4 regions of the Streptomyces sp. NPDC002276 genome follow, and region 2 is predicted to be linked to each of the others. Evidence: riboswitches for the same ligand, from Rfam matches in the RefSeq annotation. Region 2 holds a riboswitch; each other region holds the start of a gene.

Region 1 (4,273 bases), on a different contig from region 2:
GGTTCGCCACCCGCTCCGTCACCCTCGGCGGGCAGGACATCGCGGCCGGCGATCCCGTACTGGTCGTCCTGGCCGCGGCGGACCGCGATCCGGAACGGTTCGCCGATCCCGACGTCCTCGACCTCGGTCGGCGTGACAATCAACACCTCGGCTACGGCCACGGCATCCACTACTGCCTCGGCGCCCCGCTCGCCCGCCTGGAGGGACAGACCGCGCTCGCCACCCTCCTCACCCGCCTGCCCGACCTCCAACTCGCGGCGGATCCGGCCGACTTGCGCTGGCGCGGCGGCCTCATCATGCGCGGACTGCGCACCCTGCCAGTGGAGTTCACCCCCGGAGCGACCACACCAAACCCGTAAACCCGGACCGAACGGGCCATCTCGCCGCGTAAACCCGAAGATGACAGTTCCTCAACTCTGTGATCTTCACGTGATCTACGTGGCATTAACTTGTGACAAGTGATCGACTGCGGCTACGTTCACGTACCAGCGCGGCGCCCCGCAGCACCCGTCGCGCGGTCCCCCCGCCGTCACGCGAAAGGCCTCCGCATGCTCTCCGGGAACGGTCGTCACCGTCGCCCCCGCCAGGCTCCGGCAATGCTCGTCGCGGCCGGCGTGACCGGCTCCGCCATCGCCATCCCCCTCCTCGGCGCCGCCGCCGCGAACGCCGCCGACGGCACCACCTGGGACAAGGTGGCCCAGTGCGAGACCGGCGGCTCCTGGAGCGAGAACAGCGGCAACGGCCACTACGGCGGGCTCCAGCTGACCCAGGACGACTGGAACAAGTACGGCGGCCAGGACTACGCACCGACCGCCGACCTCGCCAGTCGCTCCCAGCAGATAGCCGTCGCCGAGAAGATCCTCGACGCCAAGGGCACCTCCGAGTGGGTCACCTGCGCGCTGGTCGCCGGCCTCACCACGACCTCGGGCTCGGCGGACGTCGACACCGGAGTCGCGAGCGACTCGCCGTCGACCGGTGCGACCGGCTCGTCGGGCTCCTCGGGCTCCTCGGGTTCTTCGGCTTCCTCCGACTCCTCCGATTCCTCGGACTCTTCCGGTGCCTCCGGATCGTTCGGGTTGTCCAACTCCGGCAACACGGAGCCGACCCCCTCCGATGCGTCCGACTCGCAGAGCCCGACCCCCTCCGCGACGGACAACCCCGCCAAGTCCGACAAGTCCACCACTCCTTCGACGGACGACGGCTCGGCCACCGCCTCCCCGAAACTCGACGAATCGGACAACTCGGAGCAGGCGGTGGGCAAGTGGAGCCTCGTCGACACCGGCGCGCTCGACGACTCCACCGATGACGGCGTCGAGCAGCAGAGCACCGGCAAGCACCGCGGCGCGAGCGCCGAGGAGAGCGTGACGCCCAAGACGTACACCGTCCGCGCCGGCGACTCTCTCGCGTCCATCGCCGACTCCCTTGACTTCGACGGCGGATGGCGCGCGCTGTACGCCGAGAACAAAAAGGTGATAGGCGCCGATCCGTCCGCTGTCGTCGCCGGTCAGACCCTGGACGTCAGTGCTGAAACGGGCGGAAAGTAGCAGCAAAACAGCGGGAGTTCACGTCACGCTTCGCGCCGAATGTCCGCTTTGGTGAAAGTGTGGGATGAGTCTCAGAAGCCCTGATCGTCTTTGAAATCCCGTGCCTTCCCTGTCTACGGTCAAGGCCGCTCGTCACCACGAGCCCCGGCTGCCGCACACGCCGAGTCCTGCCAGCGGCCTCCGGGAACAGTCGTCGCGTCAAGCGCCGTAGGCAGGAGCGGGGGACCCAAGGTAAGTGCCGGGCCCGGGAGTTGAGAGACACCGGAACCGGCTTGGGGTTAAGTCGCGCACCGAGAGGTGCGCGGCCGGGCAACTCACACGGCCCGAACCCGACAGCTCACCTCGTAGGCGTCGGTGAGGGGATTGGGATCTTCCATGCTGTTTTCCAGCAAGGGCAAGCACCGCCGTCCGACAGTTCTTCAGCGGTCTACCCGCGTCGCCACGCTCGCCGGCGTGACCGGTGTCGCCATCGCCGCCCCGCTCATGGCGGCCGGCAACGCCTCCGCCGCCACCGCCTCCGAGTGGGACACGGTCGCCAGCTGCGAGTCCGGCGGCAACTGGTCCATCAACACCGGAAACGGCTACTACGGCGGTCTCCAGTTCTCCGCCTCGACGTGGGCCGCGTACGGCGGCACCGCCTACGCCTCCACCGCGAACCAGGCCTCCAAGTCCCAGCAGATAGCCGTGGCCGAGAAGGTTCTCGCCGCCCAGGGCAAGGGTGCCTGGCCCACCTGCGGCACCGGCCTCTCCAGCGCCACCTACTCCGGCGGCAGCTCCTCCAGCTCCTCGAACAGCAGCGGCTCGTCGAGCAAGAGCACCACCGAGCGCTCCACGACCGACACCACCGCCTCCCGCTCCGCCGAGCGCCCGGCCGTGAAGAAGACCGTCACCACCCCGACCGGCAAGAAGGTCAAGAAGGGTGACGGCGAGTACAAGGTCGTCAAGGGCGACACCCTCAGCTCCATCGCCGAGAAGCACAAGGTCAAGGGCGGCTGGCAGCAGCTGTTCAAGCTGAACAAGAGCATCATCGACGACGCCGACTTCATCTACCCGGGTCAGCAGCTGCACCTTAAGTAGCACTCAGCTGAACCACAGCGCCCTCACATCCGTGGACTGCACTATGGAGACCTCGTGAGGGTCACCCCCGTCCCCCACGGGCTCCCCGCTCCGGTGCGTGTTCCCCCGTACGCACCGGGGCGGGGCTTTTTTGTTTCCGCTTCAGGGAACCTTTTTGTTCCGTTCGGAAACAATTTACTCTCGGTTCTGTCCATCAGGCGGCCGACCGGATGGCCAATCGCCCCGAGCCGGTTAGGCTCGTCTCGCAGAGCCGCTGCGGTGTTGCCGTAGCCGCGTCAGACCCCAAGAAGGAGATGCTCGTGCCGTCCATCGACGTCGTCGTAGCCCGGGAAATCCTGGACTCCCGAGGCAACCCCACGGTCGAGGTCGAGGTCGGCCTCGACGACGGCAGCACGGGTCGTGCCGCCGTTCCGTCCGGCGCCTCCACGGGTGCCTTCGAAGCCGTCGAACTGCGTGACGGCGACCCCAACCGCTACGGCGGCAAGGGTGTCGAGAAGGCCGTACTCGCCGTCATCGAGCAGATCGGCCCGGAGCTGGTCGGCTACGACGCCACCGAGCAGCGCCTGATCGACCAGGCGATGTTCGACCTGGACGCCACCGACAACAAGGGCTCGCTCGGCGCCAACGCCATCCTCGGCGTCTCCCTCGCCGTCGCGCACGCCGCCTCCGAGGCGTCCGACCTTCCGCTGTTCCGCTACCTCGGTGGCCCGAACGCGCACCTGCTGCCCGTTCCGATGATGAACATCCTGAACGGCGGCTCGCACGCCGACTCGAACGTGGACATCCAGGAGTTCATGATCGCCCCGATCGGCGCGGAGTCCTTCTCCGAGGCGCTGCGCTGGGGCGCCGAGGTCTACCACACCCTCAAGAAGGTGCTGAAGACCAAGGGCCTGTCCACCGGCCTCGGCGACGAGGGCGGCTTCGCCCCGAACCTGGAGTCCAACCGCGCCGCCCTCGACCTCATCCTTGAGGCCATCAAGCAGGCCGGTTACATCCCCGGCGAGCAGATCGCGCTCGCGCTCGACGTCGCCGCGTCCGAGTTCTACAAGGACGGCAAGTACGAGTTCGAGGGCAAGTCCCGCTCGGCCGCCGAGATGACCGAGTACTACGAGGAGCTCGTGGCGGCCTACCCGCTCGTCTCCATCGAGGACCCGCTGTACGAGGACGACTGGGCCGGCTGGAAGGTCATCACCGACCGCATCGGCGAGAAGGTCCAGATCGTCGGCGACGACCTCTTCGTCACCAACCCCGAGCGCCTCGCCCGCGGCATCGAGGAGGGCACCGCCAACGCCCTGCTCGTCAAGGTGAACCAGATCGGCTCGCTGACCGAGACCCTGGACGCCGTCGAGATGGCCCAGCGCAACGGCTTCAAGTGCATGATGTCCCACCGCTCCGGCGAGACCGAGGACGTCACCATCGCCGACCTCGCCGTCGCGGTGAACTGCGGCCAGATCAAGACCGGCGCCCCGGCCCGCTCGGACCGCGTCGCCAAGTACAACCAGCTCCTGCGCATCGAGGAGATCCTCGACGACGCGGCCGAGTACGCGGGCCGCAGCGCGTTCCCCCGCTTCAAGGGCTGAGCCGTACAGGGCTAAGCCTTAGCCAGTCGTACGTACGTCCCCGCACCCGGTCCCGTACCGTGTGCGGGGACG
Region 2 (4,273 bases):
TTGGTGGCCTGCGGCAAACCCCTGGGCACGGCCTCCAAATACAGCTACGTGGCAGCGGCCGACCGGGACGGCGCCCAGGAGATGGTCCGTCACCTCATCGCACGGGGCCGCCGCCGCATCGCCATGGTCACCGGCCCGCTCGACGCACCGGGCGGCCCCGACCGCCTGGCCGGCTACCGCGACGTCCTCACCGAAGCGGGGCTGCCCCACGACCCGACCCTCGTGGTCGAGGGCGACTACCGCCGCACGGGCGGCGAGGAAGCGGCGCGGCGCCTCCTCGCCCAGGCCCCCGACATAGACGCGGTGTTCGTAGCCTCCGACCTCATGGCCCTGGGAGTCGTCAACACCCTTCAGCAATCCGGCCGTTCGGTCCCGGATGACATCGCTGTCGGAGGCTTCGACGACTCGGCGGCGGCCACGGCGATCACCCCCGCCCTCACGACCATGCGCCAGCCCTACGACCGCATCAGCGCCGAGATGGTCCGCATGCTGCTCGCGCAGATCGCCGGCGAGGACACGGCGGGCGTGATCCTGCCCACCGAACTGGTGATCCGGGAGTCGGCATAACCGCCGTAACTGTCAAACCAACCGGAACTCGGGTCAACGGATGTGAAGGCAGCAGCCGTCCGGTTCGTGTCGAGTCGGTGGGGCGTTCCATCCGTATTCTCTGATCATGGCCGCACCCCTCGCATATGCACTGATCGCCACCGACCTGGACGGAACGCTGCTGCGCGGCGACGACACACTCTCCGACCGGTCCCGCAACGCACTCGCGAGGGCGGCGGCGGCCGGCGCCCGGCACCTGGTCGTCACCGGCAGGCCCGCCCCGAGAGTGCGCCCGCTCCTCGAAGACCTCGGCAGCAGGGGGCTCGCGGTGTGCGGACAGGGCGCCCAGTTGTACGACGCCGGTGCGGACCGTCTGCTCTGGTCGGTCACCCTGGACCGTGAGCTGGCGGAGACCGCGCTCGGCAAGATCGAGGCGGAAGTGGGCCAGGTCTACGCGGCGGTCGACCAGGACGGAGTGGACGGCCTCACGCTCATCGAGCCCGGCTACCTGATGCCCCACCCCACGCTCCCCGCGGTGCGTGTGGGGAAGCGCGACGACCTGTGGTGCGAACCGATCAGCAAGGTGTTGCTCCGTCACCCGGCCCTGGAGGACGACGAGTTGGCGTCCACGGCGCGCTCGGTGGTCGGTTCCCTGGCCTCGGTCACCATGTCCGGCCCCGGCACCGTCGAACTCCAGCCACTCGGCATCACCAAGGCGACGGGCCTCGCCCTGGCGGCCCACCACTTGGGCCTGACCCCGTCCGACACCATTGCCTTCGGCGACATGCCGAACGACATCCCGATGTTCGACTGGGCAGCACATGGAGTGGCGATGGCCAACGCCCACCCGGAGTTGAAGGCAGTAGCCGATGAGGTAACGCTGTCGAACGAGAACGACGGCATCGCGCTGGTACTTGAAAGACTCTTCAGCTGAAGGTCTTCAGGGGCGCGGGGCTGTGTCAATTTGCGGCTCCGCCGCGCGGGCGCGACCAGCCACGACGGCGGTGCCACTCAAAACACAACCCGTCATGGCTGGTCCACGTTTCTAGTAAGCCCCGTAAACGTTGTCGATCGACCCATAAACCGCCGCAGCGTAATTGCACGCAGCCGTGATGTTCGCAACCGGGTCATAAGGATCAAACGCAGTCCCGGCAACGTGATACGCGTTGAACGTCGGGTCGATCACCTGGAGCAGCCCCTTCGACGGCGTACCCGCCGCCGCGTTGGAGTCCCAGTTGTTGATCGCGTACGGGTTGCCGGACGACTCACGGATCACGTTCCGGTAGATCCCGTTGTACGTCCCCGGAATCCCCTTCTGCGCCATGATCGCGAGCGACTCGCGGATCCACCCGTCAAGGGTGTTGGGGTACCCGGCGGCGGTGGTCGAGGCGGTGGTGGCCGCGGACGCGGTGGTCGCCCCGACGACGGGCAGCGCGAGGATCGCGACACCGGTACCGGCGACAACGACACGGCGGACAAGGCGGGCGCGGCGGGACTGAGCGGATGCAGGCATGACGAGGTTCCTCTCCGTCGCCTGCGAGGTGAGCTGTCGGGTTCGGGCTGGGAGGTGCCCGGCCACGCCCTCACGGACGTGACTTAACCCCAAGCCGTCCCGGTCGTGCTGACCGGTCCGGCGACTTACCTGGGTCCCCCGCTCCTGCCGTGCGAGAAGTTCGTGACTGGGATGCCGGGCGGCGGCAGGATTCGGCGTTCCGCTCGACAGGCCCGGAAACTATGCGAGAGCACATGTCCGGAACAAGTGGCGGAATCACACCTAACCCCTATTGACCTTGATCTGAGGCGTATGGGGCACTTGATCCTTTGCGTAAGCCAAGGTTCAACTGTCAATCGCCACAAGGGGAAACGCGAACACACGGGACCACAGGTCACGCACAGAAACGCGTGACCCAACTCACGGCAGGATTAAGAACGGCAAATCGGGCATTCGCCCTCAACTGGCAGTTCTCGGAATCCTTTTCTCCCAAGTGCGGTGAAAGATCACTTCGCCGCCCTCGGTGCAGATCACCTCATTCGAGGTAATAAAGTCCGTTTCGTCGCAAGTAATCTCCGACCGCGTGCGCACGGTCGTGTCCCATCCCAGCTCCGGCCGATGCAGCCGGATCGTCCAGTCGGACCGCGTACGGGCGGACAACGGTTCCGCCTCGTCGATCGTGTACGTCTCCAGCGCGTCCTCGGTGAACTCAAGCCCGTCCGGATACACCCGCGTGCCCCCCGTACCGGGGGTCCACCTCCAGCCGCCACTCGCCCTTCGCCACATCCCGTACGACCAGCCGCTCGGGCCGCGGCTCGTCCAGCGTGGCGGGGTAGTTGACCCCGATCGGCGCGGCCTCCTCGGGCTCGTCGAAGCGAATAACAGGCCCCAACTCCTGCTCCCGAACCGGGAGTTCCATCGCACTCCCCTCCGGGTCCAGCGTGAACCCCGCCGCCGACTCCGGCTGCGGCCAGATCCACGGCCAGTACGCCGACGACACCGCGAGCCGGATCCGATGCCCCGGCGGGAACGCGTGCCCGATCCCGTTCAGCTCGAAGGTCACGTCCTCCGTGGCACCCGGCGTCCAGGGCACCGCCCGGTCTCGCCCGAACCGCGCCGACAGATTCAGCACACCCCGGGTGACCAGCGTCGAGGAACCGTCCGGGGCGACATCGCACAGCCGCGCGGTCACTTGCCCGCGCTCCACCCCACTCGTCAGCCGCAGCCGCACCCTCGGCCGCCCCAGCACCCACGTCTCGGCCGGCACCTCGAACTCGAAGCACGCCGACCGCGCGTCCTCGTCCCGCTGGTCCGGCGGCAGATCGGCGTCGTTCCCGAAGGGGAAGAAACGGCCTGCGTCCACCCCGGTGTGCATGGGAGAGCGGACGATCACGGGCGCGCCCCGGAGGCCGTACGTCGTCGTCTTCACGTGCGGCGAGGGCCACGCGGGCTCGCCGACCCAACGGCCCGGCAGGGTGTCGTAGACCGTGGCCGGAGGATGCGAGTCGCTGACGTAGGCGCGCAGGAGTGGGTCGGCCGTCACGCCTGTGTCCTCGCCCTTCAGCCAGTGGTCCCACCAGCGGAGGGTCTCCTACATGAGCAAGGCTCCCGCGCCGAAGCCCGATCCCGACCGGCCGGGTGCGTTCCTGCCCAACGGGGCGGCGGCGAAGGCCGGGCTCAACCGCTCGATCACCGATGCCGGTTGGGGGGTGTTCCTGACGATCCTGCACGCCAAGGCTGAAAACGCCGGACGGGAAGTGATCGCCGTGGACCCCCGCAACACCTCCCGGCGGTGCCCCCAATGCGGGCACACCGCCAAGGAGAACCGGCCCACTCAGGAGAAGTTCCACTGCGTCTCGTGCGGCCATCACGCGCATGCGGACACGGTGGGAGCGATCAACGTTCTACGGGCCGGGCTGGTCCGTCGCGAAGCCCAACCGGCATAGCGAGAAGCCACCCTCTTCAGGGGGTGGAGGAGTCACGTAGTAGAGCGCGAAACCAACCAACCCCACCACCGGACCGACCGAACCGACCGAACCGGACACCGAGCCGAACCGGCGTCCCGGCGGTCGTCGTCGGTGCGGTAGAGCTTGCCGACCATGGTGGCCACGTTGGGTTTGAGCAGGCCGGTACCGGCGCTGATCAGGCCGAGGCCCACCCAGGTCATCGTGCCCGTGGGGACCGCCATCGCGTAGTGCCCGCAGGCGATCAGGATCCCGCCCCACAGCACCGCGC
Region 3 (4,273 bases), on a different contig from region 2:
CGCCGCGCACAAGCTCGCCGAGACGACCCGGCCGGCCGGCAGCGACGACCTCTTCGTTTCCTGGGAGACCCTCACGCACGCCGGTAACCCCGCCGACTGAAACGTGTGTGACATCGGACCCCGCGGATGGCGTATAGTTGGGAACACAACGGCGCGGGGTGGAGCAGCTCGGTAGCTCGCTGGGCTCATAACCCAGAGGTCGCAGGTTCAAATCCTGTCCCCGCTACTCAAGGCCAAGGGCCGGAATCCAGAACATGGATTCCGGCCCTTGGTGTTTTCCCGCAGTTTTCTCCACCCCGGTCGGCCCACCCCGCTCGCAGCCCTCCCCCCGCCAGGAAAAACTGGACGCGTGGAGGAGGGTACGTATGTGCGAGCCGGCGGGCGCGTCCTCACCCTCGTCCGTCGGTTGCCCGCCCTGCTGCTGATCGTCGGCGCGTGCTACGACTACTTCACCCCGCAGGCCTTCACGGCGGCCCCCTTCTTCACCGCCGCCCCGCTCGTCGCCGCCCCGCTCTACTCGCGGCGCGGCACCGTCCTCACCGGCCTGGCCTCGGTCGCCGTCGTCCTCGTCATCCACATCAGGCTCGGCATCGTCCTCCGTATCGACGCGGTCACCGAGATGGCCACCGTGGCGACGGTCGCCGGTCTCGCCGTCCTCATCAACGCCCTCGTCCGCCGCCGCAGCGAACAACTCGCCTCCGTGCGCGAGATCGCCGAGGCCGCCCAGCGCGCCGTACTGCCCGAACCGGCCGAGCGCATCGGCGGGTTCGAGATCGCCGCCCGCTACGAGGCGGCGCAGGAAGGCGCGTTCATCGGCGGCGACCTGTACGCGGTCCAGGACACCCCGCACGGCGTACGGCTGGTCGTGGGCGACGTACGCGGGAAGGGCATGGGCGCGGTCGCCGCCGTGGCGGTCGTCATCGGGGCGTTCCGGGAGGCCGCCGAGCAGGAGAGCACCCTGGAGGCGGTCGCGCAGCGGCTGGAGCGGGCGCTCGCGCGCGAGGGCACCCGGCGCGACGGGCTGGACGCGTTCGAGGGGTTCACCACAGCCGTACTCGCCGAACTCCCGCACGGCGACGGCGTCTTGAGGATCGTCGACCGGGGCCACCCGCCGCCGCTGCTCCTGCACGCGGACGGCACCGTGGACACCCTGCTCGTCAAGGAACCCGCACTGCCCCTGGGAATGGGCGAGTTGGGGTTCTGGCCCGACCGGGCCGAGGAGTTCGCGTTCCCCGGCGGCGCCACCCTGCTCCTCTACACCGACGGCCTGTCCGAGGCCCGCGACTGCCACGGCGTGTTCTACGACCCCGGGGAGCGGCTCGCCGGGCGGACCTTCCGCAGCCCCGAGGCGTTGCTCGGCCTCCTGGCCAAGGAGGTGCGCCGCTACTCCGGGGGCGGGATGACCGACGACATGGCGATGATCGCGGTACGCCATCCATGACCGGTCAACTCACCCGTTTTTCGCCGGTCATGGGCCCTTCGTCCAGCAAGGAAAGGTTAATGATCAAGCGAACAGGCTTGGAAACGGGCGCCTGTGTCTATTAACGTTCGATAACGCAGCACGGTCGTCCCAGCCGTCACAAGAGACAGCTCCGTGCGCACGCGCCGAATCCCGCGAGGGAACCGGGGAACCACCACTTGGGGTGAATCGCACGTCGACAGTCGTGGCAACACGACCGGTTTACGCGCGTAGGAGACCTTCCTGCTCCGAACCCGTCAGCTAACCCGGTAGGCGAGAAGGAAGGAAAGGAGCACGCCCACGTGGCGTCCAACCAGGCTGCCCCAGAAGCCCCGTTCGTCTACGGCGGTTTCCGCCCCGACGAGGGCCCCTGGGAGGAGTGGAACCCCAGCGCGGAGTCCGTTCTTCCCAACCGCGGCAAGCACCGTGTCGCCAAGCAGCGTGGTGGCGGGGGATTCGCCCGCAGCTCCACCGTCCTGGGCGTCGGTGTCATAGCCGCCGTCAGCGCCGGCGGGATGGCCAGCGCCAACACCGGCAAGCCGCCCGTCTCGATCTCCATGCCCGACCTGCCCTCCGTGGGCCACCTGCTGGACGACTCCCCCAGTACGCCGAAGGGTTCCGCGACCGCGCTCAGCAGCGTCGGCGTGACCACCACCGAGACCGCCAAGGGCACCTCGGACGCGGGCGAACTGCTGCGCAACCGGATCATGGAACAGGCCGAGCTCCAGCAGCTCCAGGTCGACGGCAAGTCCCAGGCCGCCGCCGAGGCCGCCGTCGCCAAGCAGGTCGACGCCGCCGCCGCGAAGGCCGAGCAGGACGCCGCGAAGAAGGCCGCCGACGCCAAGAAGGACGCCGAGGCCGCCGCCAAGAAGAAGGCGGAGACGGCGAAGCTCGCCGCGCTCGCCAAGCAGTACACGCTGCCGGTCGGCTCGTACACGATCACCGGCACCTTCGGCCAGGCCGGCTCCATGTGGTCCTCCGGCTACCACACCGGACTCGACTTCGCCGCCCCCACCGGCACGCTGATCAAGGCCATCCACAGCGGCACGGTCACCGAGGCGGGCTGGGCGGGGTCCTACGGCTACCGCACGATCCTCACCCTCGACGACGGCACCGAGCTGTGGTTCTGCCACCAGTCCTCGATCAACGTCAGCGTCGGCCAGAAGGTCGCCACCGGAGACGTCATCGGCCGCGTGGGCGCCACCGGGAACGTGACCGGGCCGCACCTGCACCTTGAGGTCCACATCAACGGCGCAGCCACCGCGAGCGACCCGGCGCCCTGGCTGCGCAGCAAGGGCCTCAATCCCTGACGCACCCTTGAACCACCTGTTGGAATATCCGGTTCCGGTCCGGCAGTTGTCGTAGAGCATGACTTCTCTTCGCAAGCTGGGCCGGTCCGATCTGGAGATCTTCCCGCTGAACCTCGGCGGCAACGTCTTCGGCTGGACCGCCGACGAGGCGACTTCCTTCGCCGTGCTGGACGCGTACGCCGCCGCGGGCGGCAACTTCGTCGACACCGCCGACTCCTACTCGGCGTTCGCCCCGGGCAACCAGGGCGGCGAGTCCGAGACCGTCATCGGCAAGTGGGTCAAGGCCCGCGGCAACCGCTCCGACGTCGTCATCGCCACCAAGGTCAGCCAGCACCCCGAGTACCCGGGCCTGTCCGCCGCCAACATCAAGGCCGCCGCCGAGGCCTCCCTGCGCCGCCTGGACACCGACCACATCGACCTCTACTACCCCCACTTCGACCAGGTCGAGGTGCCGGTCGAGGAGATCGTCGGCGCGCTCGACGAACTGGTCAAGGCGGGCAAGGTGCGGCACATCGCCGCCTCCAACATCACGCCCGAGCGCCTTCAGGCCTCCCTCGACTTCTCCGACCGCGAGGGCCTGGCCCGCTACGTCGCGATCCAGCCCCACTACAACCTCGTCTCGCGCGACACCTACGAGGGCGAACTCCGGGACGTGGCCGAGCGCAACGGCCTCGCGGCGCTCCCCTACTTCGCCCTCGCGGCCGGCTTCCTCACCGGCAAGTACCGGCCCGGTACGACCGTGGACAGCCCGCGCGCCGGACTCGCCGGCAAGTACCTCGCCTCGGAGCGCGGCCAGAAGGTCCTGACCGCCTTGGACGAGGTCGCCCAGGCCCACGACGCCTCCGTCGCGACGGTCGCCCTCGCCTGGCTCGCCGCCCAGCCCACGGTCGCCGCCCCGATCGCCTCCGCCAGAAGCCTGGACCAACTGCCCGACCTGCTCGCCGTGGCCGAACTGGCCCTCACGGACGCCGAGATCGAGCAGCTGACGCAGGCCTCCGCCTGACGGTCGTCAGGTCCGGTACGGGTTGTACGCGGACTGCGGTGCCGCCGTGTTCCCGTACACCGGCCACGGTGGCACCACCACCGGCACCGGCGGCGCGATCCGCCGCGCCGCGTACTCCAGCGCGGGCCGCGCCACCTCCCGCCCCTGCCACAGCTCGCGCAGCAACTCCCCTTCCCGTACGGCGAATTCGGCGCCGACCCGGCCCCGCGCGGCCCGGTACCGCAGGAACGCCAGGGAGGTCGCACAGGCCTCGTAACGGGCCACCGAGCGGGCGGCGGGGCGGCCGAGACAGTGGCTGGCGTACTCGCGGGCCAGCCGGCGGCCCCGCATCGAGCCGAGCACGAACGGTTCGCTCGGGGTCAGCCAGCCCGCGAGGACATACACGGGCAACTCCTCGCGCACGGCGCGCAGTTCACGCTGCCGGGTCCAGACCGCGAGCCAGGTCAGCAGGCCGAACGCGGGCACCATGAACAGGCCGTAGACCTCGAAGAAGCCGTACTG
Region 4 (4,273 bases), on a different contig from region 2:
CTCGGGGAAGGAGTCCACCGCGAACAGTGGGCTCGTCTTGCCGCCGTCCTGGAGGCTCGGCGCGTCGACGGCGTAGACGATCCGCTGCACCAGCTGCGGAATGGCCTCGAAGCCGGCCGGGCAGGCGCCGTCGGCGGCCTCGAAGGCCACGTGGGTGCGGTGGTTGGCGCTGTCGATGTTGCGGCCGTCCCAGCAGCTCTGGAACTTGAAGGTGCGCACGACGTCACTGCCGGACGGGCACAGCGGGTACTTGTCCTTGAGCTGACGGTCCTCGAACCCGGTGCAGCTCCAAGAGGCGTTGGCGTTGGCCGGGCCGTTGACGAAGGCCTTCGCGTCGCCGGTGATGATGCGCAGAAGGCGCGGCATCGCGACGACCTTGCTCTGCGGGTTGCCCTCGAAGGTCAGGGTGACCTGCTTGGCCGTGACGATCTCGCCGGTGTTGCCCTCGGTGCCGCCGCCGGGCTTGTCGGCGTCCCGCTCCTGCTTGCCGTTCTGCAGGCGCAGCACCGGCCAGTAGTAGGTGGACTTGTCGCCCGGGTTCTCGCAGCTCGTGTCGGCGTTCGCGAGGTCCTGGTCGCTGGCGAAGGCGTTGTTGGACTGGTTGCCGATGTAGTCGTGGAAGTGGTGGGCGCCGTTGGTGACACCGGGCGCGACGATCACGTTGTCGGAGTTGAACAGGCCGTTCTCGTTCACCCCGCAGGCGGTGACGAACGTACCGCGCGAGGCGCCCGCCTGCTGCTGCGGAGCGTTCACATTCGGCTGTACGGAGGTGATGTCCGCGTAGTCAGAGGCGACCGGCCCGTTGGTGGACTGCTGCTGGCCCTGCTGACCCTGGCCGCCCTGGTCCCCGGTGCTGGCGCTGGCGCTCTGGTCGTCGCCGTTGCCTCCCTGGTCACCCTGATCGCCGGTCTCGTTCGTGGGCGCGATCAGCGTGCAGGCGGCGAGGGCGTCGAGTCCCTCCGGGCGGTCCCCGACCTGCGCGATGGCGTCGTCGATCCGCCCGATGGTCTCGGCCCGCTTCTCCTTCAACGGATTCATGATCTCGTTGTCGGCGAAGGAGGCGTCCTGGCGAATGGAATCCCTTGAGTCCTGAAGTTTCTGGTAGGCCTCGGTTATCTGCTGGTCCAGATTCGCGAGTTCCTTGTCGACGTCGGCCTTCGCCTCGTCGGGCACCGTCGTCAACTGGGTACCGACGTCCGGGCAGTCGATCGTCGCGCCTCGCGATGCCGCGTCCGGAGACCCTTGTTGGGCGGAGTCACCGCCCCAACCACCTTCGGACGCCGACGCGTAGACGTTCGCCGCCATCAGTCCTCCGCCGCCCAGCATCAGGGCGACTGCTGCCATCGTCGCGCGTCGTGCGCCTGTGGGGCGTCTGCGCGTGTTGCGTGCCAAGGAAGTTGCTCCTACACGTATCGGTCGGCCCGGCTCGTCCCGGCATGGAAATCCCCCGACCCAATACGGAGCCGGGCCCCGGTGTGTTCAACCGTCCCAGAAATTCATAGCGACCTCTTATGGATCACCGGCCCCGGCGGGCTCCTGCCCCCTCGACACACCAGGGCGAGGTAAAGGTCACAAATACGTATCGGACATATCGCGCTTCAACCTTCACACGAGGCACACACGTTGGCTAAGTTGGCGCTCAGGCCGTACGACCTACTCCGGCGATCGGCGCCGGGCCGCACGGCTCGCGCCGAGTCCGGCGTGTCGCTCGCGACAGCCGGAGCCGGGGACCCAACCGAACTTGGGGTGAATCGGTCCAACTGCCCCTCAGGGCAAGGACCGTAGGGCAAACCTTCCGTGATCGACGCCCGAACCCGACAGCTAACCCGGTAGGCGCGAAGCGGAAGGAGCACGTCTGCCATGCCGGCAGAACGACGCACGCGCACCGGAGGCAGTGGCCCCACCGTGGACGACCGACCCAGCCGCGACGAAGTCCAGCGGCGGATCAACTCCCTTTACGACAGGGCCGAGACGGCCACCGGAAACTACAACGCCACACGTGCGATGTCCGGGAAACCGCGCAAGCGTGTCGAGGCCCGCCCCAGCGCGTCACGTCCTTCCGACCCCGCCGTCGAAGCCGTCACCCGGCAGCTGTTCGACCGCGCCCGCACCCAACTGGGCCCGACCGTACCGGCGATGCTGCCGCCCGGCAGGACCCCGGCCCGCCCGGCCGAGTCCCGCCCCGAGCGGTCCGAACGACCCGAGCGACGCCCCGAGCCCCAGAGCACCGGCCGCGAACTCGAAATGCAGCCCGGTCGCGCCGTGGCCGAACTGACCATGGGGACCACCGCCGCACCGGAGCCCACCGCCCCGCAACTCATGCCCCCCGTAGCGGAGTTGACCGCTGCACCCATTGCCGCGCTGCCTCCCGCCGCACAGGAGACACAGCAGTCTCCCGTGATGGCACAGATGCCGCAGATGTCACAGATGCCGCAGGCACAGGTACCTCAGGCGCAGGTGCCGCAGCCTCCGCAGATGTCTCAGATCGCCCAGATCGCGCAGATGGCTCAGGCCCAGATGTCGCAGACGCCCACGGCGACCGTCCTCGACCTGCCGCCGGTACCGCCCGCCCCGGCCGTCGACGTGCCGCCCGCGCGCGTCATGGCACCGCAGCAGTTCGCGACCGCCCCGGCACCGGCCTTCGACCCGCTCACCGCGAGCCTGGACCTGCTCCCGTCCATCGGCACACCGCGTACCGAGACCGCGCCGACGGGCGCCACCTGGCCGCCCCCGGAGACGGCCTGGCCCGCCCCGGAGACCACGTGGTCCACCGGACAGATGCCGATGGTGACCGAGCAACAACAGACCTGGTCGACAGGGCAGATGCCCGCGGTGACACAGCAACCGCCGTGGTCCACCGGCCAGTTCCCCGTGGTGACCGAGCAACAGCAGATGTGGTCGACAGGACAGATGCCAGCGGTGACCGAGCAACCTGCCTGGTCGACCGGGCAGATGCCCGCAGTCGCCGAGCAACCGGCCTGGTCCACGGGGCAGATACCTCTCATCCCCCAGCAGCCCACGGCCCAGCCCGAGTGGCAGCCCGCGCCGGAACCGTTTTGGCGCCCGCCCCAGCAGGAGTGGCAGCCGACCGCCCCCGCCCCCGAGGTCGCCTTCGCCGCGGCCCCGTCCGTCGCCCCCACACTCGCACCCCCCGCCCCTCCGGCCATGGCCCCGGAAGTCACCCTCCCACCGGCCCCGGCCATGAGCCCGGCGCCCGCCGCGGTCATCCCCACCACGACCGCACCGGACGCCGGCGCCCAGAGCAAGACCGCCACCGCGCTCGCCTTCGCCCGCGCGCAGATCGGCAGGCCCTGCCTGTGGGGCGCGGCGGGACCGGACGCGTACGACTGCTCCAGCCTCACCCAGGCCGCATGGAAGGCGGCGGGGGTCCTCCTCCCGCGCACCGCCCAGGAACAGTCCGGCGCGGGCGCCCTCGTCCCGCTCACGGACATCCACGCCGGCGATCTGATCTTCTTCTACGACAGCATCGACCACGTCGGCCTCTACACCGGCAACGGCCTGATGATCCACGCGCCGAGCCCCGGCACTCCGATACGCGAGGAGTCGATCTTCTACGCCGGTTCCGCCGCCATCCGGGGCGCCGTACGACCCGCCTGAGCCACTGGTTCACACGCGTCCCGCTACTCCCTGCGGGCCGCGTCGTTGCTCTGTACGAGTGGTGGAACCCAGGACACGGTCGTAGCGTCGAACCAGAAGACGGACGACGACCGTGTCCCGCAGGCGGGTCCACCGCCGGTGCGGGTGCGGAGTGACGGGTACGAACGGGCGGCCGGGAGCGGACATGTACAAACACACCATGGTCGGAGTCGTCACGGTCTGTGCCGCCGCTCTGCTGGCGCCGGCCGTGGGCACCTCGTCCGCGGCCCCGGCGACGGTGCACGCGCAACCGGTCGCCCAGCGGCAGCCCGCGGTCCCCGTGCTGGTCGACTGCCTCTGGCATCCCGAGGTGCGTCCCAGCGACTTCATGCTGGCCTGCGGCGACGGCAACAGCCGCCTGACGTCGCTGCGTTGGACCGACTGGAACGCCAACTCCGCGACGGCGACGGGCGTCAACTGGGTGAACGACTGCAAACCTTATTGCGCGGTGGGCAAGTTCCACTCCTTCCCGGTGACCGTGCGGCTCGACTCCGCGCAGACGTGGAAGCGGCATCCGCAGCTGCGGCAGTACGGCGAGATCACCCTGACGTACCCCGGAGCGCGGCCGGACAAGTTCCAGCACACCGTGACCTACCCCCTGTGGAACTGACTCACA

The links. Region 2 has a riboswitch for cyclic di-AMP ahead of ACWIHT_RS31780 (transglycosylase SLT domain-containing protein). Riboswitches for the same ligand answer to the same signal wherever they lie in the genome.
Region 1: it holds a riboswitch for cyclic di-AMP, as region 2 does, so the genes downstream of both, ACWIHT_RS05235 (transglycosylase family protein) here and ACWIHT_RS31780 (transglycosylase SLT domain-containing protein) in region 2, are expected to answer to the same signal.
Region 3: it holds a riboswitch for cyclic di-AMP, as region 2 does, so the genes downstream of both, ACWIHT_RS21065 (M23 family metallopeptidase) here and ACWIHT_RS31780 (transglycosylase SLT domain-containing protein) in region 2, are expected to answer to the same signal.
Region 4: it holds a riboswitch for cyclic di-AMP, as region 2 does, so the genes downstream of both, ACWIHT_RS03030 (NlpC/P60 family protein) here and ACWIHT_RS31780 (transglycosylase SLT domain-containing protein) in region 2, are expected to answer to the same signal.

Annotation. Positions count from the first base shown of each region.
Region 1 is NZ_JBSFCQ010000002.1:28,849-33,121, forward strand. It holds gene ACWIHT_RS05225 (cytochrome P450 family protein) at 1-359, shown strand, start outside; gene ACWIHT_RS05230 (transglycosylase family protein) at 549-1,544, shown strand; cyclic di-AMP (ydaO/yuaA leader) riboswitch at 1,738-1,910, shown strand; gene ACWIHT_RS05235 (transglycosylase family protein) at 1,920-2,621, shown strand; gene eno (phosphopyruvate hydratase) at 2,915-4,201, shown strand.
Region 2 is NZ_JBSFCQ010000014.1:175,190-179,462, forward strand. It holds gene ACWIHT_RS31770 (LacI family DNA-binding transcriptional regulator) at 1-567, shown strand, start outside; gene ACWIHT_RS31775 (HAD family hydrolase) at 674-1,480, shown strand; gene ACWIHT_RS31780 (transglycosylase SLT domain-containing protein) at 1,592-2,059, opposite strand; cyclic di-AMP (ydaO/yuaA leader) riboswitch at 2,063-2,234, opposite strand; partial or broken gene ACWIHT_RS31785 (CocE/NonD family hydrolase C-terminal non-catalytic domain-containing protein) at 2,498-3,629, opposite strand; partial or broken gene ACWIHT_RS31790 (RNA-guided endonuclease InsQ/TnpB family protein) at 3,634-3,984, shown strand; partial or broken gene ACWIHT_RS31795 (oligopeptide:H+ symporter) at 4,086-4,273, opposite strand, start outside.
Region 3 is NZ_JBSFCQ010000008.1:20,335-24,607, reverse strand. It holds gene ACWIHT_RS21080 (alginate lyase family protein) at 1-100, shown strand, start outside; tRNA gene ACWIHT_RS21075 (tRNA-Met) at 153-226, shown strand; gene ACWIHT_RS21070 (PP2C family protein-serine/threonine phosphatase) at 350-1,441, shown strand; cyclic di-AMP (ydaO/yuaA leader) riboswitch at 1,594-1,750, shown strand; gene ACWIHT_RS21065 (M23 family metallopeptidase) at 1,762-2,769, shown strand; gene ACWIHT_RS21060 (aldo/keto reductase) at 2,828-3,772, shown strand; gene ACWIHT_RS21055 (PrsW family intramembrane metalloprotease) at 3,779-4,273, opposite strand, start outside.
Region 4 is NZ_JBSFCQ010000001.1:642,518-646,790, reverse strand. It holds gene ACWIHT_RS03035 (DUF1996 domain-containing protein) at 1-1,344, opposite strand, end outside; cyclic di-AMP (ydaO/yuaA leader) riboswitch at 1,679-1,852, shown strand; gene ACWIHT_RS03030 (NlpC/P60 family protein) at 1,861-3,618, shown strand; gene ACWIHT_RS03025 (hypothetical protein) at 3,803-4,267, shown strand; gene ACWIHT_RS03020 (endonuclease/exonuclease/phosphatase family protein) at 4,269-4,273, opposite strand, start outside.